One region of the Xanthomonas phaseoli pv. dieffenbachiae genome, then DNA from elsewhere that is predicted to be linked to it. Evidence: predicted binding sites of a transcription regulator. Region 1 holds the regulator's gene; each other region holds the start of a gene.
The links. The regulator FliA, encoded in region 1, starts transcription of late flagellar genes. The targets are predictions, from matches to a motif close to TAAAGTTTNNCNNNCNNNGGCCGATAA.

Region 1 (7,706 bases):
GCGTCCCGATGGCACGTTCCAGTCGCAGGGACACAATGATCAGCTCGATGCCTTCCGGCATGCGTATACCAGCGGCCGTGTCACCCAGCTCGCGTTAGGGCAGCAGTGGATTGCACGTAAGTTCGGGGATGAGGCCGAGATTGGGCCGGCCCATCCAAATGATCCTTACGAACACCGGATGGACTTGTGGAACAACGAAGCCGGCCGCCGGCTCGGCGATCAGACCGCCCGGCAGGATGCGCTTGCGCGTCAGGCATACGAGGCGCTGCGTCACGGTGATCTGGCGGCCGGTTTGAATGATCCACGCCTCAGGCAGTTGTTTCCTGACGATCCACGCCTGGCGCGCCCCCAGGGAGATCCAGAACGGGACCTTGTGACCAGCAGCGATGTTGACCGGATCAACAAGGATGTGTCGCGCTTGCAGGACCAGGCGCATGACAGGTTCCCGGACACGCATCCGGATCGTGCGTATTTCAACACCCTGCGTGGGCAGCTGCCGGCATCAGTTTCCGATACCAAAGTCGCCGAGGTGATGATCGCCGCAAAGCAGGCCGGTGTGGAACGGGTTGACCAGCTCGCCGGTGTCGTCCTGCGTGATGACCATATCTTTGTGGCTGGGAAGACGCCAGGATTTCGTGTGCAGGTAGACGCAACGACGCCGGCACCCGATATGCGCCAGAGCCTCTACATGGCCGACCAGCAGAATGCCGTCCACGCCTACGACCAAGCGCAGTCACAGGCTGCACAACATGCGCCTGCGCCTGGACGGTAGCCGGCCGGATTAACGGGGGGGGCAGGTGAACTTATCAGTCAATGAGGCTCGGCTTGCGTGGCCGATATACGGGCCTGACGCCCGCAAAGCGGGGGGTCTTGGTTCGACCCTCGCGCGGAACGCCTTGTGGCCCAGGGCGTATTGCTGCTGTAGATGAAAGCGGATGCTGGCGAGCAGTCGGTGCATGTCGAGGTCGTTGGCGCCTGTCTCACGCGGCCATCTGAGGCTTTGTTGTAGCTGCCACGGCGCTTTCTTTTTCCGGATTCAAGGCGACCGCTTCGGTGCGCCTCCAGTTTCGGATTGCAAATAACGGTTCCAGGTTCACTTCCACGGCAGCCTGGTCGTCGCCAAACCATCGCGCCGATGCCTACGCGCATGGCGGCGTAAATCGGCGGCGATGCTGCTAGTGAAACGACAACGGCCGCAGTACGCGGCCGTTGTCGTTAAATCAGCAGCCAGGATCGTCTTGACGATTCCCGATTCCCGATTCCCGAATCCGAATCCGAATCCGAATCCGAATCCGAATCCGAATCCGAATCCCAAAAATCAATGATCGCTGGAGCGCAATCCATCCACATCCAGGATCAGCGCCATGCGTCCGTCGCCGATCAGGGTGGCGCCGGCGTAGCCGGGTAGGCCGCGCAGGGCGCGGGGTAGGGGCTTGATCACCACTTCCTCGCGGCCGCGCACCTGGTCCACCACCAGGCCGAAGCGGGTTTCGCCGGCCTGCAACAGCACCACGGTCAGCAGCGGCGGCTGTTCGGCCGGCACGCCCAGCCAGCGGCGCAGGTCGATCAGGGGCAGGGTGTGCGAGCGGCGGTCGAGCACGGCGCGGCCGTCGAACCAGCCCAGCGAGGTCTGCGGTGCGTGCAGCACTTCGACCACGCGTGCCAGCGGCAACGCATAGACCGCTTCGCCGGCCTGCACCAGCAGGGTCGGCAAGATCGCCAGGGTCAGCGGCACGCGGATCATGAAGCGGCTGCCGCGGCCCAGTTCGGACTGGATCTGGATCTGCCCGCTCAGTTCGCGGATACGGGACTGCACCACGTCCATGCCCACGCCACGGCCGGAGATGTCGGTGACTTCCGCCTTGGTCGAGAAGCCCGGCATGAAGATCAGGTGTAAGCACTCGTCGGTGCTCAGGCGGGCGGCGGCTTCGGCGTCGATCAGGCCCTTGTTGCGGGCGATCTCGCGCAGGCGCTCCGGGTCGATGCCGGCGCCGTCGTCCTGGATTTCGATACTGACGTAGTCGCCTTCCTGCTGCGCCGACAGGCGCACATGGCCGCTACGCGGTTTGCCGGTGGCTTCGCGCAGGGCCGGCGATTCGATGCCGTGGTCGATGGCGTTGCGCACCAGGTGCACCAAGGGGTCGGCCAGGGCTTCGACCAGATTACGATCGAGCTCCGTTTCGGCGCCGATCAGTTCCAGTTCCACTTCCTTGGACAGGGTGCGCGCGACGTCGCGGGCCACCTTGGGGAAGCGGGCGAACACCTTGCTGACCGGTTGCATGCGGGTGCGCATGACCGCGGTCTGCAAGCGTGCGGTAGCGATGTCCAGCGTGCTGACCGCGCGGTCGAGTTCTTCATCGCGCAGGCGGGTGCGCAAGGTCTTCAAGCGGTTGCGCGAGAGCACCAGTTCGCCGATCAGGTTGACGATGGCGTCCAGGCGCTTGGTGTCCACGCGCACGGTCTGTTCGGCTTCGGCGCCGGTCTTGGCCGCGGCCTTGCCGGCCACCTTGGGGGCGGGCGCATGCGCATCGTCGCCATGTGCGGCAGCAGCCGGCTTGGCAGCGGCCGCCTGCGGTGCGGCCTTGAGCGCCGGCGGGGCGCTCTTGGCGTCGAACTGCGCGATCAACGTGGCCGGCGCATGCGGCACGGCTTCGCCCAAGCCCATGGCATCCAGCATGGCCTGCAGATAATCCAGCGATTGTTGTGCGGCATCGAAGTGATGCGCCTGCAGCACCGCCTGGCCCGAGCGCGCCATGCCCAGGGTTTCTTCCGCGGCGTGGCACAGCTCCACCATGGGCTTGATCGCCAGAAAGCCGGCGCCGCCCTTGAGCGTGTGGAAGCCGCGGAACACCGCGTTGAGCTGGTCGGCTTCTTCTGGCGCCTGTTCCAGCGAGACCAGCTGTTCGCCGAGGCGATCCAGGATTTCCTGGGCCTCGACGATGAAATCGGCAGCAATATCGTCTGGAACAGCACTCATGGTTACAGCCCCAATCCGGACAGCAGGTCGTCGGCGTCGTCTTGCGACACCGCATGACGGTCCAGGCCCTTGATTGCAGGACCGGCAAGACCGCCGTCGTCTTTCTTCGGCTCGGGATTCTTCGGCGGCAAGCCGAGCGCACCGAAGCCTTCATGCACACGCCGCACGATGCCGGCCACGCGCCGGATGATCTGGCCGCTCAAATCCTGATAGCTCTGCGCCAGCGACAGTTCGGTCAGGTTATGGCGCATCTTTTCCAGCAGCGCGCCCTGGTCCTGATTGAGCCCGCCGCTGCGCAGCTGGTTGGCCAGCTCGCGGCATTCTTCGACCAGATCCAATGTGCGGTGGCTGGCCTTCTCGGTCATCTCCACCACATGGTCCAGGCGCGAGCAGGCATCGTCCAGCTCGCCGGCTTCTTCGGGCACGGTGGGCAGTTCGCCCAGTGCCTGGCCGAGTTCGCGGGCGAGCCGGCTCAGGCTCTGCATCATCGGGCGCGTGCGCAGGGCGGCGAGGTGATCCACCTCGCGACGCCAGGCGACCTGGTCACCGCTTTCCAGTGCATCGAGTGCGTTCTGCAGGCGCTCGATCAAGGCGGCACGTTCGGCATCGGTTTCCACGGTCGCGTTCATCAGGCGGTCGCCGCCAGACGTTCGAACACCTTGCCCAGCTTTTCTTCCAGCGTCTGGGCGGTGAACGGCTTGATGATGTAGCCGTTCACGCCGCACTGGGCCGCTTCGATGATCTGCTCGCGCTTGGCTTCGGCGGTCACCATCATCACCGGCAGGTGCTTGAGCTTGGCGTCGGCGCGGATGTTGCGCAGCAGGTCGATGCCGGTCATGCCGGGCATGTTCCAGTCGGTGACCACGAAATCGAACGGGCCGGCACGCAACGCGGCCAGGGCGCTGTTGCCGTCTTCGGCCTCTGCGGTATTGGTGAAGCCGAGATCGCCCAACAGGTTCTTGACGATACGTCGCATCGTCGAGAAGTCGTCCACGATCAGGATCCGCATGTTCTTGTTCACATCAAGCTCCTAACACGAAAAATTACGCGAAAAATTCAGTCGTCGACTTCGACGCCGGCATCGGCCAGTTCGAAGACTTTGAGGCGGCCACGCAAACGCACCACCGCCTGGCCGTGGATCTGGCACACGCGCGATTCGCTGACGCCGAGCACGGCGCCGATTTCCTTCAGGTTCAATTCCTGCTCGTAATACAACGACAGCACCAGCTGCTCGCGCTCGGGCAACTGGCCGATGGCCTTGCCCAGCTCGCGGCCGAATTCGCCACGCTCCATCATCTGCTGCGGATTGGGGCCACCCTTGGCGGTGGTGTCCAGCTCGCCGTGATCTTCGATGCGCGATTCCAGGCTCAGCACCTGGCCACGTGCGGCATCTTCCATCAGGCGCAGGTAATCGGGCAGCGGCATTTCCATGGCGGCGGCCACTTCGGTGGCGGCGGCGGCGCGGCCGGTGTTCTGTTCGATCTTGCGCACGGCGGCGGCGGCATCGCGGGCGCGGCGGTGCACCGAACGCGGCACCCAGTCGCCCCTGCGAATCTCGTCGATCATCGAGCCGCGGATACGGATCGAGGCATAGGTTTCGAAGGACGCGCCCTGTTCGGAATCGTAGCTGCGCGAGGCTTCGATCAGGCCGATCATGCCGGCCTGGATCAGGTCGTCCACTTCCACGCTGGCCGGCAGGCGCGCCGCCAGATGGTGGGCGATGCGGCGGACCAGGTCGGCGTGCTGGGTCACCACGTCGTTGGCGTTGTTGCGCTGCACGGCGCGGTACTGCGCGCTGGCCGTGGTTGCGGTAGCGGTGCTCATGCGGCCACTCCCCGTTGGATGATGCGTTCGACAAAGAACTCGACGTTGCCGCGCGGCACGGTCGGGGCCTGCCAGCGCGAGGTACGGCGTGCGATTTCTGCGATGGCCTGCGCCGACGGACTGGCGGGGTAGGCCTTGATGACCGGTTGCTGGCGCTGCACCGACAGGCGCAGCCAGTCGTCCTGCGGCACATGGCCGAGATAGTTCAGCGAGACATCGCCGAGGAACTTCTCGCAGACGCGGGAGAGCTTGTCGTACAGCAGGCGGCCTTCGTTGGGGTCGCGCACCATGTTGGCGATGATCTGCAGGCGGTCCACGCCGCGTTCGCGCGAGAGCACCTTGATCAGCGCGTAGGCGTCGGTGATCGAGGCCGGCTCGTCGCAGACCACCACCACGGTGTCCTGGGCGGCCTGGCAGAAGGTCAGCACGCTGTCGGTGATGCCGGCGGCGGTGTCGATGACCATCACGTCCAGGTCGCGTTCCAGTTCGGAGAACACGTTGACCAGGCCGATGTGCTGGGCCGGGGCCAGTTCGGCCATGTGGCGGCGACCGGAAGCGGCCGGCACCACCAGCACGCCGCCGGGCCCTTCGATGATGACTTCATCGAGCGTGCAACGGCCGGCGATCAGGTCGGCCAGGGTGTACTTGGGCGCCAGGCCCAAGACCACGTCCAGGTTGGCCAGGCCGAGGTCGGCGTCCAGCAGCAGGGTGCGTTTGCCCATGTCGGCAAGCGCCACGGCCAGGTTGGCGGAGATGTTGGTCTTGCCCACGCCACCCTTGCCGCCGGTCACGGCAATGGTGCGCACCGGGCCCAAGGGCTCGGGACGGGTCGCCGACAGGGGGAAGGCGTTGGTCAGCTTGGCGTATTCACGCGACTGCATGGTTGTGCTCCGGAGTACAGGGCTTATCGGCAGCGCGCCGCAAATCTTCAAGGCGAAGAACGAGACTGGCGGCATTGGCGCGGTGCAGGTCGTCGGGGACCCGCTGTCCGTCAGTCACCCAGGTGATGGGCATTTGGTGGTCGACCACCACCGACAAGGCGCTGCCGAAGCGGCCGGTCTCGTCGAGTTTGGTCAGCACCACGCCTTGGGGCTTGGCGTGGGCGAAGCGGCGTACGACCTCGTCGAGGTCGGAAAAATGGGCGTTGGCAGGCAATACCAGCAGCGAGGTGACCTGCTGGGCGGCGCGCAGCCAGTTCAGCTGGGCGGCCAGGGCACGGTCGCGCTGGCCCATGCCGGCGGTGTCGATGAGCACCAGCTTGTAGTCGCGCAGGCGCTCCAGCAGCTCCAGCAGGCTTTCGGCGCTGTCGGCCTCGTGCACCGCGATGCCGAGCTGGCGGCCGTAGCTGTGCAGCTGCTCGCGGCCGCCCACGCGCTGGGTGTCGGTGGTGACCAGGGCCACGTCGCGCGGGGCGTGCTGGGCGGCAAAGCGCTGGGCGAGCTTGGCGATGGTGGTGGTCTTGCCGGCGCCGGTCGGGCCGACCAGGGCGATCACGCCGCCGCGTTCCAGCGGGTCCACCGGGGCCACCGGCAGACGCTTGGACAGCAAGCCCAGCATCAGGCCGCGGCCACGGTGCAATTCGGTATCGGCGGGGATCTGCAGGGCGATATCGCGGGTCAGGCCGGCGTCGAAACCGTAGTCGTCCATCAGTTCCAGCGCCTGGGCGCGCACCGGCAAGCCACGCAGGCGCTCGTCGGTGAGGCGGTTCATCTCGCGCTCGATCATCTGCCGCATCAGCGCCAGTTCGCCGCGCAGCTGCTTGAGTTCTTCGTCGTTCTGCGGCGCCGGCGTGGCGGCAACCGGCACGGCGGCCAGGGCCGGCGGGGCGACCACGATCGGCGGCAGCGCGGCCGGCGGCAGGATCTGCGGCAGGGCATCGTCCAGATCGAAGTCGGCTTCGTCGGCGAAGGCGTCGTCGTCCTGGTCCTGGGCGGCGTAGGCGGGAGCGGCAACCGTGGCCGCCATGACCGGAGCCGGCGCCTGGACCGGGGCGGCCTGCACGGCCGGGCGCTGCACCGGGGCAGTGGTCAAAAAGTCGGCGAACAGCTGTTCCGGCACGGCCGACAGCGCGTGTTCCTGGCGCGGCGCGGCGGTGACGGCAACCGCGTGGGCGAGTGCCTGGGCAGCGGGCGAAGGAATGCTGGCGGTACGCACCGGGGCGGCGACCGGCGCCTGGCGCGGCACGCTGACCGGCTGGCGCAGCGCCATGGCGGCAATCATGTCGTCGGCGGCGCTGGCGACGCGCTGGCGCTGGCTTGCCTCGGCGTCGGCAGACGGCTTGAGCAACGCGTGCACCGGAGCAGCGGGCTTGGCCGGGGCTTGCGGGGCGGCTGCCGGCTGGGCGGGAGCCTGCTGGTGCTGGGTGGAGGCCGGAGTGTCGGAGCGCGCGGTTTCCAGGGCGCGCTGCACGAGCTCTTCGTCGTAGTTGCTGGCAGCGACGATCTCGATGCCTTCGGCGGTGCGACGGTTGGACAGGATCACCGCGTCCGGGCCATGTTCTTCACGCACCATGCGGAATGCGGTGCGCATGTCCGGGGCGACAAAGCGTTTGATTTTCATGCGAAGTGCCTCCAGGAACGGGACCCGCCGGACGCCGGACGGGTGTGCGATGAATGTGGGTGTGTTGCCAGCGTCATGAGTTGCCTGTCCCGTTTGTGTTCCAAGTCCTGCCATCCGCCCCGCAGCGGTGGTGCTGGCTGCGGTCTCGCCAGAGCTAATGCATGCGGTGTGCCAAAACCGCAGTGCTGGATTTCTGGCGCTCGATCAGGAGGGTTGCGCGTGCGGCGGCTGCCCTTGTTGCCCCCATCCGCCCTTTGGGCACCTTCCCCCGCAGGCGGGGGAAGGGAGGGGTCGGTGCAACGCCGCTGCAGCGCTGGCAACCCGTTGCCTTCTCCCGCAGGCGGGA
Region 2 (7,706 bases), 1.1 Mb from region 1:
CCGGCAGCTGCGCCAGCGGCGCATCGAAGTTGCCACGGCCGAATTCGGCCACCACGCCCATCGCCAGTTTCTTGACCGCGATGTGCGCGCCCACCATCTGGTTGATGCCCAGCGCCATGCTGCGAAAGTCGCCGTCGAAGCGGGTGCTGTCGATGACCACGTCGATGTCGCCGGCTTCATGTTCGGCCGACATGTGGTTGATCTCGGCGATCAGGCCGGTGAGGTTGCCGCGCACCTGTTCGATGGTGTCGTTGATGAAGCGCTTCTTGCCCGGCAGCAACGGCAGCTGTGCGGTGAAGTTGCCGCGGCCGAATTCGCCCACGCAGGCAATGGCTTGCTTCTTGACCGCGATATGGCTGGCCACCATCGCGTTGATGCTTTCGGCCATGCGACGGAAATCGCCGGTGAAGCGCTGGGTATCGATGACCACGTCGATATCGCCGGCATCGTGTTCGGCGGACATGCGATTGACCTCGGCGACCATGCCGATGAGGTTGCCGCGGATCTGGTCCACCACCTCGTTGATGAAGGCCTTCTTGCCCGGCAGGCGCTCGAGTTCGGCGGAAAAATTGCCGCGGCCGAACTCGGCCACGCATGCCATCGCCTGCTTTTTCACCGCGATATGGCTGGCCACCAGGCGGTTGATGCCATCGCCCATGGTGCGGAAATCGCCGTCGCAGCGCGCCACATCGATGCGCGCGTCGATCTCGCCGGCGTCGTGTTCGCGGCAAACGCGATCGATTTCCTCGTTGACGTGGCGGATGCCGCTCTGCACCTTGCGCAGCCCGCGCAGGACATCGCTGGCCTGGTCGTCGCGCACTTGCGGCAGCGCCACGTCGAAGTTACCGCGCGAGAACGCGTCCAGCGTGGTGGTGGCCATCTCCAGCGACGCGCTGGCGATACGGATTGCCCAGGCCAGCAAGGCGCCGCTGATCAATGCTGCAACGATGCTGGTGCCCAGCAAGACCGCGTGCGAGAGCGTCAGCGCCACGCCGGCGACAACCACGACAACGGGCAGGGCGATTGCAAGCGCGGCGGTGAACCACAACTGCTTGGCGATCGGGAGACGGTGTGACATGACGGTAGCTTCCTGGAGTCAGGTAACGACAAACGACGGTTCGGACCGGAGATGGCGCGGGCGTTCAGGCCGCCAACGCGTCCTGGTTGGGATGCAACTGCTGAATCAGGCTGGGCACATCCAGAATCAGTGCGACATCGCCGCTTCCCAGAATGCTCGAGCCGCTGATGCCTTTGACCTGCGCGAACACCTTGGACAGCGGCTTGATCACCGTCTGCCATTCGCCGAGCAGGGTGTCCACCACCAGGCCGAAGCGCTGCGCGCCCTGGCGGATCACCACGATGCTTTCGCGTGCCGGCGTCTTGCCGCCCAGCGCGAACAGTTCGCGCAGGCGCACGTACGGCAACACGCTGCCGCGCAGGTCGATGTAGTCGCTGGCGTAGTCGGGGGTGAACTCCACGCACTCTTCGACCACATCCAGCGGCACCACGAAGACCGATTTGCCCACGCCGACCTGGAAGCCGTTGATGATGGCCAGCGTCAGCGGCAGGCGCACCGAGATGGTGGTGCCCATGCCGGCGGCGCTGTCGATCTCGACCGTGCCGCGCAGTGCGGTGATGTTGCGCTTGACCACGTCCATTCCCACGCCGCGCCCGGACAGATTGGTGACCTTTTCCGCCGTGGAAAACCCCGGTTCGAAGATCATCGCGAAGACGTCGCGGTCGCTGAGTTGGCGGCCTGGTTCGATCAGGCCACGTTCGAGCGCCTTGGCCAGGATGCGGTCGCGGTTCAAGCCGCCACCGTCGTCGGTGATCTGGATGACGATGCTGCCGGAGTCGTGATATGCGTTGAGCCCGACGGTGCCGCGTGCGGGCTTGCCGCGCGCCACGCGCACGTCTGCCGGCTCGATGCCGTGGTCCATCGCATTGCGCACCAGATGGGTGAGCGGGTCGCCGATCTTTTCCACCACCGACTTGTCCAGTTCGGTGTCTTCGCCGGCCACCACCAGCGCGATGTCCTTGCCCAGTTCGCGGGCCACGTCGTGCACCACGCGCTGGAAGCGGCTGAAGGTGCCGCCGATCTTGACCATGCGCAGCTGCAACGCGCTTTCGCGCACGTCTTCGACCAGGCCGGCCAGGATCGAGGCCGATTCCAGCAATTGCGCATCGCCGGTGCGTTGCGCATTGGCACTGGTGCTGGACACGGCGATGATGAGTTCGCCGACCAGATCGATCATGCGATCGAGCTTGTCGGCATCCACGCGGATGGAACGTGCGTCGGCGCTGCGCGCGGCAGCGTCGGGCGCGGCACGGCCTGGGGCCGGAGCGGCGCTGGGGACTGCAGCAAGCGGCTTGTTCGGCGCCGGGCTGGCTGCTGTTTCGGCGGCCAGCAATTCAGCGGCATCGGATGGCGCCGGAACCGACACGATTTCCAGGTCGCAATCTTCGCGGACGAATTCGAACACCTCCTCGATGGCGGCGCGGTCGGCATCGCTGCGTAGCAGGATCTGGAAGCCCAGGTAATTGGCTTCCGGATCGAGGTCGTCGAATGCCGGCAGCTGGCTGATGTCGGTGTTGATCGATTCGACCGAGCCCAGGCTGCGCAGGTTGCGAATCAGCTTGAGCGGCGAATTGCCGAAGCGCAGTGCGTCGGCAAACAGTTTCAGGGTGATGCGCCAGTAACCGCTCTGCTTTTCCGGTGCGCCTTGCGCAGCGGCGGCCGCGGTGACGCCGCTGCCGCTGCGTTGCAGATACGTCTGCAGTTGCGCCAGCAGCGGCTCGGCTTCGGCGGCCAGCGCGACCGGGTCGGCGTGGCTCGGGTCTGCGGCGGTTTCCACCAAGGCATGGATATGGTCGCAGCACACCAGCAGCAGCCCGATCAGTTCCGAACTCAAGCTCAGCGCTTCGTCGCGGACCAGATCCAGCACGCTTTCCACCACATGGGTGAAGCCGACCAGCTGCGGCAGGTCGAACAGGCCGCCGGAGCCCTTGATGGTGTGCGCGGCGCGGAAGATGGCATTGACCGCATCCGGCGACGGTTCGCCGCGCTCGGCTTCGAGCAGATGCCGTTCCATGTCTTCGAGCAGGTCCCGGCTCTCGGCCAAGAAGGTCTGCATCAGCTGGTTCATGTCCATGCGCGCGTCACCAGTCCGTTAGTGAATTCGTTCGCCCAAGCCTGCCACCGCATGCGGGTACAGGGCCTCGAGCAGGCCAAGCAGCTCGATGACATCGACCACCGCACGGCTGGAATCGGTCAGCGAAAACGGCCGGCCATCGGCCTGGATCGCCTGCTTGGTGGCCAGCAACAATTGCAGGCCGGTGGTATCGATCTCGCTGACGGCGGCCAGGTCCAGATGCAGTCCACCCGGATGCAGCAAGGCCGGCTGCAGCAACGGCTTGAGCTCGGCCGCGCGACGAATGGTCATCTCGCCCTCCAGGGCAAGGGTCAGCGGCGCGGGTAGATCGGACAGTGGCGTGTTCATCGGTGCCTCAAGCGGTGCGATGGCGCACGGGTGCGTGCCATGGCCTGGGAAGGTCGCGACGGCCTGGACGGGTGTGAGCAGCGCTGCACACGGACCATGCCGGTCTATGCAGGTATCGGCGCCTTTTGGAAATATTTAGGCAAAATTCAGTGCGATGACGGATTTGCGAAATCCGTCACCGCCTGTGGATTAATTGCTCAGCTTTGTCGCAAGCAGGCTCAGGGGGACTATCCGGGTCTGTCCTGTTGGACAGTTCGCCACAGTTTCGGCACGGCGTGGCGGGCGGAGCCCGGCCTGCTCGCGCCCGTAAAGCACCGGCAGGCGGTTCATCCACACAGGATGCGCGGCGCGTTAGCTGACGGGCGAATGCGACCAGGCCGGGGCTTGTTCGCCGGCCTGGTCGCTCGTCACGCGTGATGGTCGAGCTGGGTGCGGTCGTCGCTTGCCCGCGCCGCAGTGCTTCAGCCCGGCGACAACGCCGCCAACAGGCCGCGTGCCGCATTGAAGCGGTCGGCGCCTTCGGGCATCGGCAGCTTGATGCGCAATTTGTCCGGGCCATCCATCGTGTAGATCTTCGGCTGTTTCTGGATCATCTGGATGATGGTCATCGGGTCGATCGCCGGCTTGGCCTCGAACACCAGCCGCCCACCGTTTTCGCCCAGATCCAGCTTGCGCACGCCCAGCGCATTGGCCTGCAGCTTGAGCTCGGCAATGGCGAACAGGTGCTTGACCGGGTCCGGCAGCAGGCCGAAGCGGTCGATCATCTCCACCTGCAGTTCGCGCAGCGCATCGGCATCGCGGGCGCTGGAAATGCGCTTGTACAAGGTCAGCCGCGTATGCACGTCGGGCAGATAATCCTCGGGAATCAGCGAGGCCACGTGCAGTTCGACGTCGGCGCCGCGCACTTCCTCGCCGGCATCCAGGTCGGGCAGCTTGCCCTGGCGGATGCTGCGCACCGCGCGCTCGAGCAGTTCGGTATACAGGCTGAAGCCGACCTCGGCCATCTGGCCGCTTTGGTCTTCGCCGAGCAACTCACCGGCGCCGCGGATTTCCAGGTCGTGCGTGGCCAGGGTGAAGCCGGCACCGAGCTCGTCCATCGAGGCAATCGCTTCCAGGCGCTTTTCTGCATCGGAAGTCATCGAGCGGCGATCCGGCACCACCAGGTACGCATAGGCGCGGTGATGCGAGCGACCCACGCGGCCGCGCAACTGATGCAACTGCGCCAGGCCGAAGCGGTCGGCGCGGTTGATGATGATGGTGTTGGCATTGGGAATGTCGATGCCCGATTCGATGATCGTGGTCGACAGCAACACGTTGAAGCGCTGCTTCTGGAAATCCAGCATCACCCGTTCCAGCTCGCGCTCGGGCATCTGTCCATGCGCGATACCGATGCGCGCTTCCGGCACCAGTTCGGACAGATCGCGCTGCATGCGCACGATGCTTTCCACGTCGTTATGCAGGAAATACAGCTGACCACCGCGACTGAGTTCGCGCTGGAAGGCCTCGCGCAGCAGCGTGTTGTCCCACGCGGTGATGAAGGTCTGCACCGCCAGGCGGTTCGGCGGCGGGGTGGCGATGATCGACAGGTCGCGCAGGCCGGCCATGGCCATGTTGAGCGTGCGCGGGATGGGCGTGGCGGTGAGCGTGAGCAGGTGCACGTTGGCTCGCATCGCCTTGAGCGCTTCTTTCTGCCGCACGCCGAAGCGCTGTTCTTCGTCGACCACGACCAGGCCGAGATCCTTGAACTTCACATCCGGCTGCAACAAGCGGTGCGTGCCGATGATGACGTCGATCTCGCCGCTGGCGACCTTTTCCAGTTCTGCCTTGATTTCCTTGGTGCTCTTGAAGCGCGACAGCACTTCCACCTTCATCGGGTAATCGGCGAAGCGGTCGCGGAAATTGCGGTAGTGCTGTTCGGCCAGCAATGTGGTCGGTACCAGCACGGCGACCTGCTTGCCGGCGCTGGCGGCGGCGAATGCCGCACGTACCGCGACTTCGGTCTTGCCGAAGCCCACGTCGCCGCAGACCACGCGGTCCATCGGTTGGCTGCTGCCCAGATCGCGCAGCGTCGCATCGATGGCGGCCAACTGGTCGCCAGTTTCCTCGAACGGAAATCCAGCCGCGAACGGCTCGTACATCGCGCGGTCCACCTGCAAGGCCAGGCCGGCGCGTGCGCGTCGTCGCGCCTGGATCTCCAGCAGTTCGGCGGCGACGTCGCGGACCTTTTCGGCGGCCTTGCGCTTGGCCTTGGTCCATTGCTCGCCGCCCAGCGAATGCAGCGGTGCGGTTTCCGCCGAGGCGCCGGAGTAGCGGCTGATCAGGTGCAGCTGCGCCACCGGCACATACAGCCGGTCGCCCTTGGCGTATTCGATTTCCAGGAATTCGCCAGGCATGCCACCGGCATCGAGCACGATCAGGCCGCGGTAGCGGCCCACGCCGTGATCCTCGTGCACGATCGGCGCGCCTTCGGACAGCTCGCCCAGATCGCGGATGATCGCTTCCGGCTCGCGTCCGACCCGGCGCGCGCGGCGCGGCTGGTTGGCCCGTTCCGGGAACAGCTGGCGTTCGGTCAGCAGCGCAACCTGCGGCTGATCCAGCGCAAAGCCGTCTTCCAGCGGCGCCACGGTGATGCCAAAACGCAGCGTGCCCGCCAGGAACGCCGGCACATCGGCGACCAGCTCCGGCTTCAACTGCGCGGCGGCCAGCACTTCCATCAAGGCTTCGCGGCGGCCGGCCGAATCTGCAGCAACCAGCACGCGGCCCGGATAATGGCTCAGGAACGTCGCCAGCGCCTGACCGGCCGGCGCGTCTTTTGCGGCCACCGGCAGCGGCGGCAACGGTTGGTCGCCGAGCGGGGCGGCTTCATCGATGCGCGCATGGTCGCCGGCCCACACTTCGATACGCGCCAGCTTGTTGAGCCGCTCGCGCAGCGCATCCGGCGATTGGTACAGGTCGTCCGGCGGCAGCAGCGGGCGTTCCACATCGTGTCGGCGCTGTTCGTAGCGGTTCTGCGCCTGCGTCCAGAATGCGTCGGCGGCATTGGACACGCCGGTGGCAATCACCGGCAGCACGCGCTTGTCCAGGTAATCGAATAGCGTTGCGGTCTTGGCGAAGAACATCGGCAGGTAATACTCGATGCCCGATGGCGCCAGCCCGGATTTCAGGTCCTGGTACAGCGCGCTGCGCCGGGTATCCACGTCGAAGCGTTCGCGCAGGCAGGCCAGCACGCGCTCCACGCTGGCATCGTCCATCGGCACTTCGCGGCCCGGCAGCATCTTGACCGCGTCCACCTTGTCCAGCGAGCGCTGCGATTCCGGGTCGAACACGCGGATCGAATCGATGTCCTCATCCAGCAATTCGACGCGCAATGGCGTGTCCGCGCCCATCGGAAACACGTCCAGCAGGCCGCCGCGGACCGCGAAATCGCCCGGGTCCATCACCTGCGGCACGTTGCGGTAGCCGGCGCTTTCCAGGCGGCGCTTTTCCGCATCCAGATCCAGGCGCTGGCCAACGGTGAGATCGAAGCTGCCGCCGACGATGTAGCTCAGCGGCGCCAACTGCTGCAGCAAGGTCTGCACCGGCACGATCACCACGCCGCGGGTCAGCCCGGGCAGGCGGTGCAGGGCGGCCAGCCGCTGGCTGATGATTTCCGGGTGCGGGCTGAACTGGTCGTAGGGCAGGGTTTCCCAATCGGGGAATGGCACCACCGGCAGCGCCGCATGTTCGCCGAGCAAGGCATGCAGATCGGCTTCGATCTGATGCGCGCTCTGGTTATCGCGGGCGATCACCAGCAGGGGGCCGGCATGCGCTTCGGCTGCCCGCGCAATCGACCACGCCAGCGCAGTCGGAGAGGACGGGGCGCGCCAGTAGGCGCGGAGCTGGCCGGACTTGGGCAGCGGCGGGGAGGGGAAGGTAGGCGACGGCATCAGCCGGCGATTTTATCAGAGCCCCCGCAGTGCCCGGTCCATCCGGCGTGAAAGCTGGCGGTGGGCTACCTGACCGGATGTGCACGGCGGGTCATGGCATTGGGTACGCGGGTGCAAGTCATGCGCACGCTCGCGAGGCAAAGACCCACTCGCTCGAGTGCGCGGTGCCCTCACCGCTTGCGGGACACGCCATGAATCCGTCCCTGCAGGCTCGGTGGCGGCATCCATGCCGCCGCAGGTTCCGCACGCGGCGAGGACATCACAGCAGTCGGTTTTACAT
Region 3 (7,706 bases), 1.4 Mb from region 1:
CCGCGTGGGACGCCACGGTGGCCTCGCAGAAAGCGCTCAGTTGCGTCTACCGCAGCGGGCAGCGTTTCGGCGTGGGCCATTTGATCGACATCCTGCGCGGCAGCGAAAACGAACGCATCAAACAGCTGGGCCACGACCAGTTGAGCACCTACGGCATCGGCCGCGATCTGGACGAACGCACCTGGCGCGGCGTGTTTCGCCAGCTGGTGGCCGCCAGCCTGCTGGAAGTCGATAGCGAAGGTCACGGCGGCCTGCGCCTCACCGATGCCAGCCGTCAGGTACTCAAGGGTGAGCGCCAGGTCATGATGCGCCGCGAAAATCCGGCTGCCGGGCGCGAGCGTAGCGCGCAGCGCACCGGCCTGCCGGTGCAGCCGCAGGATCTGGCGCTGTTCAACGCCTTGCGTGGCTTGCGCGCGGATCTGGCCAAGGAACAGAACGTGCCGGCCTTCGTGATCTTCCACGACAGCACCTTGCGCAACATCGCCGAGCAACGGCCAACCAGCATCGATGCGCTGTCGCGGGTGGGCGGCATCGGCGGCGGCAAGCTGGCGCGCTACGGCGCGCAATTGATCGAGATCGTGCGCGACCAGGGCTGATGCAGCAGCGTGTGTCAACACAACACCGCGCACGCCACAAAAATCCGCAAGATCGACAGCGCGCATTCAATCAGCCGTTGCTAGTTTCACAGGGCGAGCTGGCACGCGCTGCCAGCCCCTCTTCGTAGAGTCCAACCGATGAAACGCAGCCTGCTTGTCCTGGTCACTCTGTTTGCCGCCGGCAGCGTCGCCGCTGGAAGTGCGTTGGCCCAAGCCAGCGACGGCAGCCCCGAAACGGCGACCGCACGTTCGCTGGACCTGAGCATTCCGCAAGCCCCGGTGCAGCTCCGCTCCGACCCGGAATACAGCAACGACCCGCCGGGCACCTTCTACGGCGACAAGAGCGGCCCCAAGCCGGCGCTGGCCCGGCCAAGTGCCGCTTCCATCGCTGCCGAACGCGCCGAGCAATGCCAGGGCAAGCTGCATGGTGCTGTCGAGACAGGCCTGGGCTATTCCAGCCGCGGCGGCAACAGCAACTGGCAGGCGGTGAATTTGAATTCCTGCAAGACCTATTACGACGACGACGGGAAGGCGCACCAGATTGGCGTCAGCATCAGTGTCGGACGTGGTGAGGGCTCCATTTTTGGCCCGCGCTATGCACCTGGTGGCTATGGTCCGGGCCCGTTCGGCTGGTAACCATACGGCAAGGTGTGCGTTGACAGAGGGTTCACTGCCGCATCGCTGAGAATGTGGCCTGCCTTACGAGACCAGCTCATGCCACAGAACAAGGAACGGCCGGTTGTCTTCGTTGTCGAAGACGGCGACGGAACCCGACAGCTCAGCTGCCTTGTGCTGGAGAGCTATGGTTTCACTTGCCGCAGCGCCGGCTCGGTCGAAGAAGCCTTGGCCCTGATCGAAAGCGACCCGCGCGTGGACGTGCTGTTTTCCGATATCCATTTCCCGGGCGGCTTGACCGGTGTGGACTTGGCGCTCAAGACCGCGCATGCGCCGTACAACCTGCCGGTGCTGCTGACTTCCGGCCTGGCGGTCGAATATGTGGAAGAGATCCTGCCCGACGGCGTGGCCTTCCTAGAAAAGCCCTATGCCCCTGAGCAACTGCTGAGTGCGATCCGCAGCGTGATGGCCAAGCACCGCGTGCTGGCCACGCCAGTCGCGTAACACGAGCGGCCGCGACTGGACGGTTGCCCACAATCCCGGTATTAAATGCCGGCCCTCGCGCGATGCGGCGGCAACGGGGATTGACCACGACACGGTAGTACCACAGACGCGGCGCATCGCCCGGCTGGCAGTACCGTGTCTTAACACCAGGGGAAAACATGAGACATCTAGTGACCGCAGCCATTGCCATGGCTGCGCTAAGCGGTTGCGCCACGGTCATGGACGACGCGACCCAGCCAATTCGCATCGACACCAAGACCGCCGACGGGCAGCTGGTTTCCGGCGCCGACTGCGCCATCAGCAACGACAAGAGCCGGGTCACGGTGAAGTCCGGCCAGACCGCACAAGTGCGTCGTTCCGCGCGCGATCTGGAGGTGACCTGCGTGCTGCCCGGCCAAAGTGATGCCGCGGGCCGTTCCATCTCGCGCGCCAACATGGGCATTTGGGGCAACATTCTGATCGGCGGGGCGATCGGCGCCATCGTCGATCACAGCAAGGGCACCGGTTATACCTACCCGAGCTGGATCCAGTTGGTGTTCGGGCAGACGCTGAGCTTCGACCGCCATCGTGAGCACCGGGGCCAGCCGCTGCAGGGTGAGAACGCGCACGGTGTGGTGGCGACACGCAATTCCAGTTCCGGCAGCCCCACGCACGCGTCGGCGGTCACCCTGCCATTGCCGAGCGAACCGGCAGCCTCCGAGCAGGCAGTCGTTACGGCAGTGCCTGCGGCAGCCGCAGGCAACGCTGGGCCTGCAGGCCCAGCGATGTCGACCGACTCGGCGGCCAGCCGCGCCCAGGGCATCAGCAATGGCCTGCAATGCGGCACCGTGCAGGCCACCAGCGCCACGCGCTTCAGCGCGGTCTGCAGCAGCGGCACCACGGTGCAGATCGATTGTTCCGGTTTCCGCTGCACTTCCACGTTTCAGTGATGCGGTGAGCGGTGAGCGGTGGGCACAGGCCCACGGTCATGCACAAGTCGTCGCGACGGCTGTCGGAAACGTCCCGACAGCTTGTCGGCTCTCGCCCGATTTACGTGACCGATGCCGCATTTAAACTGCAGCTACCGGACGCGAGGCCTGTTGGGCCGCTCAACTCGCGGGGCGCAGAGCACGCCCCTGCCGGAACACGGAGGAGCGAAGGCGCGAAGGCGCGAAGGCGCGACAGAATGGTCGCGCTTTCCCCCCACGATCTGCGCGTGCGTTCGTCCGTGCAGTCGTTTAGCAGGAAACGATTGCCGCCCGGCTCCATGCATGGAAGGCCAGTCGCGTCCTGCAATTGACCGCAGTGCAATTGTCATTGCAATCGCCCATCGGCTCCCCGGCACTCACTCCACGCAGCATGCCGATGTGCGCGTATCACTGTGCAAGCGCCTGCTTGGCCACCCCCTGATGCACGGGGCGATGCTTCCCGAATCACGCTGCAGAGGCACACTCCGACTCGTGCAAGGTGACTATTGCTGCATCGATCGATGCAAGGCAACGTCCGCCTCCGCGCCGCGCACGTAGATGCCCTGGGTCATCGAAGCGGCGGAAACATCCGCCTGCTTCTGCAGCACACCATGCATTTCACGCGATCAAGCAGGCTGCTCGCTAGGCTAACGTCATCGCAGCGCTGTGCTGCGCAAGACTGTCAGGAGTTCCGCATGGGCGACAATTCGTTTTTATCTCCGGCCTTCATCATCCTGGTCATTGGTGTGATTGCCGTGGTGCTGTTTCTGGTCACGCGTGCCAAGAAAAAGCGCAACAAGAAATAATCGCTGCATGCGCTGCTGGCCGTGACTGAGCACACGCGCACCCAGCGCTACGTGTTGACAGCGGCTGCAGCCGCTCACTCCGTGCTGCAGTCAGAACCGCTCGCCTGCCGGCAGGTAGCGCCATTCGCCGATCGCCAGCTTGCCCAGCGGCACCCGGCCCACGCGCAAGCGGCGAATGCTCACGACCTCCAGGCCCACTTGGCCGCACATGTCGCGCAGTTGGCCGGGCTGCACGTGCTTGATTGCAAACCGCAAGCGGTCTTCGCTTTGCCAGCTCACCTTGCAAGGCGGGAGACTGCGCTGTTGGTAGACCAAGCCATGCGCCAGCCGCGCCATTCCGTAAGGGCGCAACTCACCCCGCACTTCCACCAGGAATTCCTGCTCGATCGTGCCAGCGTCAGCGCTCAGCCGGCGCAGCACGCGGCCATCCTGGCTCAGGATCAACAGGCCGCTGGCCACCTCTTCCAGCGGCAGCGGTGCATGTAAGCGTAGGAAGTGCCGCTTCAGCACACGTACGTCGGACTGATCCAGCGCGCTGCGCGTTGCCGGCGTGGCAAGCGCCAGCGCGGCATCGACGCAGACGCCTGCCGGCTTGTGCAGCAACAAGGTGGCGGGCTCGGCAGGCACCGGCACCGCATTTTCGGCCAGGGTGACCTGCGCCGCGGTCGCTAGCGCCTGCGGTTCTTCGACCACCACGCCGTCCACGCTGACCCACCCGCCCTCGATGTAGTGCTGGGCCTCGCCACGCGAGCAGCCGAACGCGGCAGCCACACATTTATCGAGACGGATCGGATCGGACATCGGGCGAACTCAGCATCAGGGGACGGCAGTGTACGTGCTGGCTGTTTGCCCGCGTGAGTCGCGGCCCAACGCATCGGACGGTGCGCCTGCGCAGGCCGGCACTGCCTGCTATCGACGCAATGGCAAACTCCGTGTGCACCCAGACACCGGCAAACGCTTCTGCACCGCACGACAACGTGGGAAACTCGAAGCTCACACAGGAGATCGCAGATGTTTATCCAGTTCGGCACCGCCCGGGTCCGCCTCAACCATATCTCTGTCATCAGCGACCCCTTCAACGCTGGCGAAAGCTTCGGGTCGTACTGCCACTCGGTTCGGGTCGGGCTGATCTCCGGCGAAGAAGTCTTTGCGCGCTTCAACAGCGAGAATGGCGCCAAGCAACTGCACGCAGACGTGCTCGCTGCGCTGGAAGCCTGAGCAAAGAGTGATCGCCATCGCGGCGCGCTGCGTGCGCACCCGATGGCCCCAACTGCAGCACATGATGTTCCTGCCATGCATGCTGCGGTGCGGGAATACGCGCGACGCCGCGTGCGGCCCCTTCCACTGAAGTACCTCGCACAGCCTATGCGCTATCGGGCTCGCGTCTGTCTTGTCAGGCGCCCGATGCAGAACTGGCCTGCATGCATCCAATAGCCAGTCATACGCGTCTGTCGGCCACGCGCCAATGTCGGCAAAACGTCGGAAAATCGCTGCATCACCAGCACACTTCGATCCGGCCAAATGCATCTGAATCTGCGCGCTGGGGCACCTATGTCAGGACAGCGGAAGCGAGTGTCAGGAAACTTCCGATCTGTAATGAATCAGCGGTAAGTATTTTCGATCGACGGTCTTTAGCTCCCTGAAATTCTGCCGCTAGCTGGGCAAGGCGCTTGAGTCGATGCACCCCGCATCCGCCGAGCTGCTCAGCTGTACTACCTGGAAGCGGTCATGAATGACTATCTGCAACGCCTCAATGTCGGCCGTCGCCTCGGAATGGCGTTCGGTATTCTGATTCTACTGTCGGGCCTGCTGGTGGCGACCGGCCTGATCACCATGGCCAATGCGCGTTACGAGCTGGACACCATCGTCAACAACAACATGGAAAGGATCCGGCTATCCTCCGAAATGCTCGACGCCAACACCAATGTGGCGATCGGCTTGCGCGACGTGGTGATGGTGTCAGGCGATGCGGCCAACCGGCGCGCACTGGACATCATCGAAAGGAGTCGCGCGCGCTACAAGCAAGCCCACGATGCCCTGGCTGCGATGCCAAGCAGCGAGCTCGAAAAAAAGGCGCTCGCACTGGTGCAGGAAAAGCGCGACATCTCGGTCAAGTTCAACAACCAGATTCTCGACTACGGCATGCGCGACCAGAATCAGCAGGCACAGGCCTTGCTGCAAGGCGCTGCCGCTGCGGCGATGGACCAGCAACAAGCCGCAATTGCTGCAAATGCCGCCTTGGAGCGCCGCCTCAGCAAAGATGCGTACGCCGCAGCGGTTGCATCGATGCATAACGGCAAGATCATCCTGGCCAGCGGCGGCATCGCTGCGCTGGTGATCAGCGCGCTGCTCGCATGGTTGATTACGCGCAGCCTGACCAGGCCGTTGAGCCAGGCCACGCGCACTGCCGAAGCCATTGCCGCAGGCAATCTGCGCAACGATGTGCACACCACCGCAACGGATGAAACCGGCCGCCTGTTGCAGGCCATGGACAAGATGCAACTGCAGCTGCGCAACCTCATCGCGGCGCAGACCGACATGGCCAAGCATCACGATAACGGCCAGATCAGCTTCCGCATCGACGCAACCGTTTTTCCGGGCGACTACGGCCGCATGGCCAACGACACCAACGCATTGGTGGCCTCGCACGTGGCCGTGCAAAACGATCTGGCGCGCATCATGGGGCGTTATGCCATCGGCGAACTCTCCGAAGACATGCAGCCCCTGCCGGGCGAAAAAGCTGCCTTCAGCAACACCATGTCGCAGGTCAAGCTCAACCTGTCTGCGATGAATCACCAAATCAAGCACCTTGCGCAGGCCGCCGCCAATGGCGACTTCAGCGCCCGTGGTGATGTCGAACGCTTCCAGTTCGACTTCCGCATCATGGTGGAGAGCCTGAACCAGTTGATGTCCACCGCGGACGGCAATCTGCAATCGCTATCGGCACTGCTGCAGTCGATCGCAGCGGGCGACCTCACCGCACGCATGAGCGGCGACTTCCGCGGCGTATTCGCACAGATGCGCGATGACGCCAATGCAACAGCAAGCCAGCTGGCGCAGATCGTCGGCAACATCCAGCAGTCGGCCGTGTCGATCAACGCGGCTGCCAGCGAGATCGCCGCGGGCAACCAGGATCTGTCGCAGCGGACCGAGCAGCAGGCAGCCAACCTGGAAGAGACCGCCGCCTCGATGGAAGAGCTAACCTCCACCGTCAAGCAGAATGCCGAGAGTGCGCGCCAGGCCAATCAATTGGCGATCGGTGCCGCACGCGTGGCCTCGGAAGGGGGCACTGTGGTCGGCAAGGTCGTGGACACCATGAGTGGTATCGAAGCCTCGTCCAAGAAGATCGCCGACATCATCTCCGTCATCGACGGCATTGCCTTCCAGACCAACATCCTGGCGCTGAACGCCGCGGTGGAAGCTGCCCGGGCAGGCGAACAGGGTCGTGGCTTTGCGGTTGTTGCCTCGGAAGTGCGCACGCTGGCGCAACGCTCCTCCGGCGCAGCGAAGGAGATCAAGGACCTGATCGACGATTCCGTCCAACGCGTGGCCGAAGGCTCGGCACTGGTGCACAGCGCCGGCAAGACCATGGGCGAGGTCGTGGCCAGCGTCCAGCGCGTCACCGACATCATGGGCGAAATTTCGGCGGCCTCGCAGGAGCAATCTGCCGGCATCGAACAGGTCAATCAAACCATCACGCACATGGATGAAACCACGCAACAGAATGCGGCGCTGGTGGAAGAAGCCACTGCCGCCGCCCGCTCCATGGAAGAACAAGCCGTGCAACTCACCGACGCGGTCGCCATCTTCAAGATCGATGCACGGCAGGCACGCCGCGCAGACGCGCGCGCTACCGCACCGGTCGCGCATCTGTTGGACAAGGTACGCCACGCCTGAGCAGTGGCGTGGCCGCCGGCTGACTTTCAAAGGGGCAGCTGGCGTGAGCGCACCGCAGCGCTTGCCGGCGGCGATCGCAACAAGCCACTCACGTCCTCCCAAGCGCGCCCTGAGCGCGCGCTTGGCTGTTGCAACGGCGCAGCTACCTTTGCAGGGACACCATCTGCGCCAACGCCGCCTGTTCGCTGTCAAATAAACTGCCGAACATATCGAATTGTCGAGCAATCCCTGCACCGGCGGCGATCCGACGGCCCGGCCTGGCGGGTGGACTGCAATAGATCACCATGGACCAGCAGAATTTCCGGCTCCCACACCTGCGCAATGACTGCATAACGCTGCAG

Region 2: a site for FliA is predicted at 3,613-3,639, ahead of FLG15_RS14425 (STAS domain-containing protein). Genes of this name have one in related genera too.
Region 3: a site for FliA is predicted at 5,077-5,103, ahead of FLG15_RS15680 (methyl-accepting chemotaxis protein). Genes of this name have one in related genera too.

What each region holds. Positions count from the first base shown of each region.
Region 1 is NZ_CP041380.1:2,100,521-2,108,226, forward strand. Features, by position in the region: gene FLG15_RS09600 (DUF6973 domain-containing protein) at 1-772, shown strand, start outside; gene FLG15_RS09605 (chemotaxis protein CheA) at 1,319-2,977, opposite strand; gene FLG15_RS09610 (protein phosphatase CheZ) at 2,980-3,606, opposite strand; gene cheY (chemotaxis response regulator CheY) at 3,606-3,998, opposite strand; gene FLG15_RS09620 (RNA polymerase sigma factor FliA) at 4,034-4,801, opposite strand; gene FLG15_RS09625 (MinD/ParA family protein) at 4,798-5,682, opposite strand; gene flhF (flagellar biosynthesis GTPase FlhF) at 5,669-7,360, opposite strand.
Region 2 is NZ_CP041380.1:3,186,503-3,194,208, reverse strand. Features, by position in the region: gene FLG15_RS14435 (methyl-accepting chemotaxis protein) at 1-1,078, opposite strand, end outside; gene FLG15_RS14430 (chemotaxis protein CheA) at 1,143-3,152, opposite strand; gene FLG15_RS14425 (STAS domain-containing protein) at 3,171-3,500, opposite strand; gene mfd (transcription-repair coupling factor) at 3,962-7,426, opposite strand.
Region 3 is NZ_CP041380.1:3,478,410-3,486,115, forward strand. Features, by position in the region: gene recQ (DNA helicase RecQ) at 1-596, shown strand, start outside; gene FLG15_RS15645 (hypothetical protein) at 735-1,232, shown strand; gene FLG15_RS15650 (response regulator) at 1,311-1,715, shown strand; gene FLG15_RS23530 (hypothetical protein) at 1,886-2,644, shown strand; gene FLG15_RS23535 (hypothetical protein) at 3,184-3,468, shown strand; gene FLG15_RS15665 (rRNA pseudouridine synthase) at 3,559-4,269, opposite strand; gene FLG15_RS15670 (hypothetical protein) at 4,480-4,686, shown strand; gene FLG15_RS15680 (methyl-accepting chemotaxis protein) at 5,197-7,365, shown strand.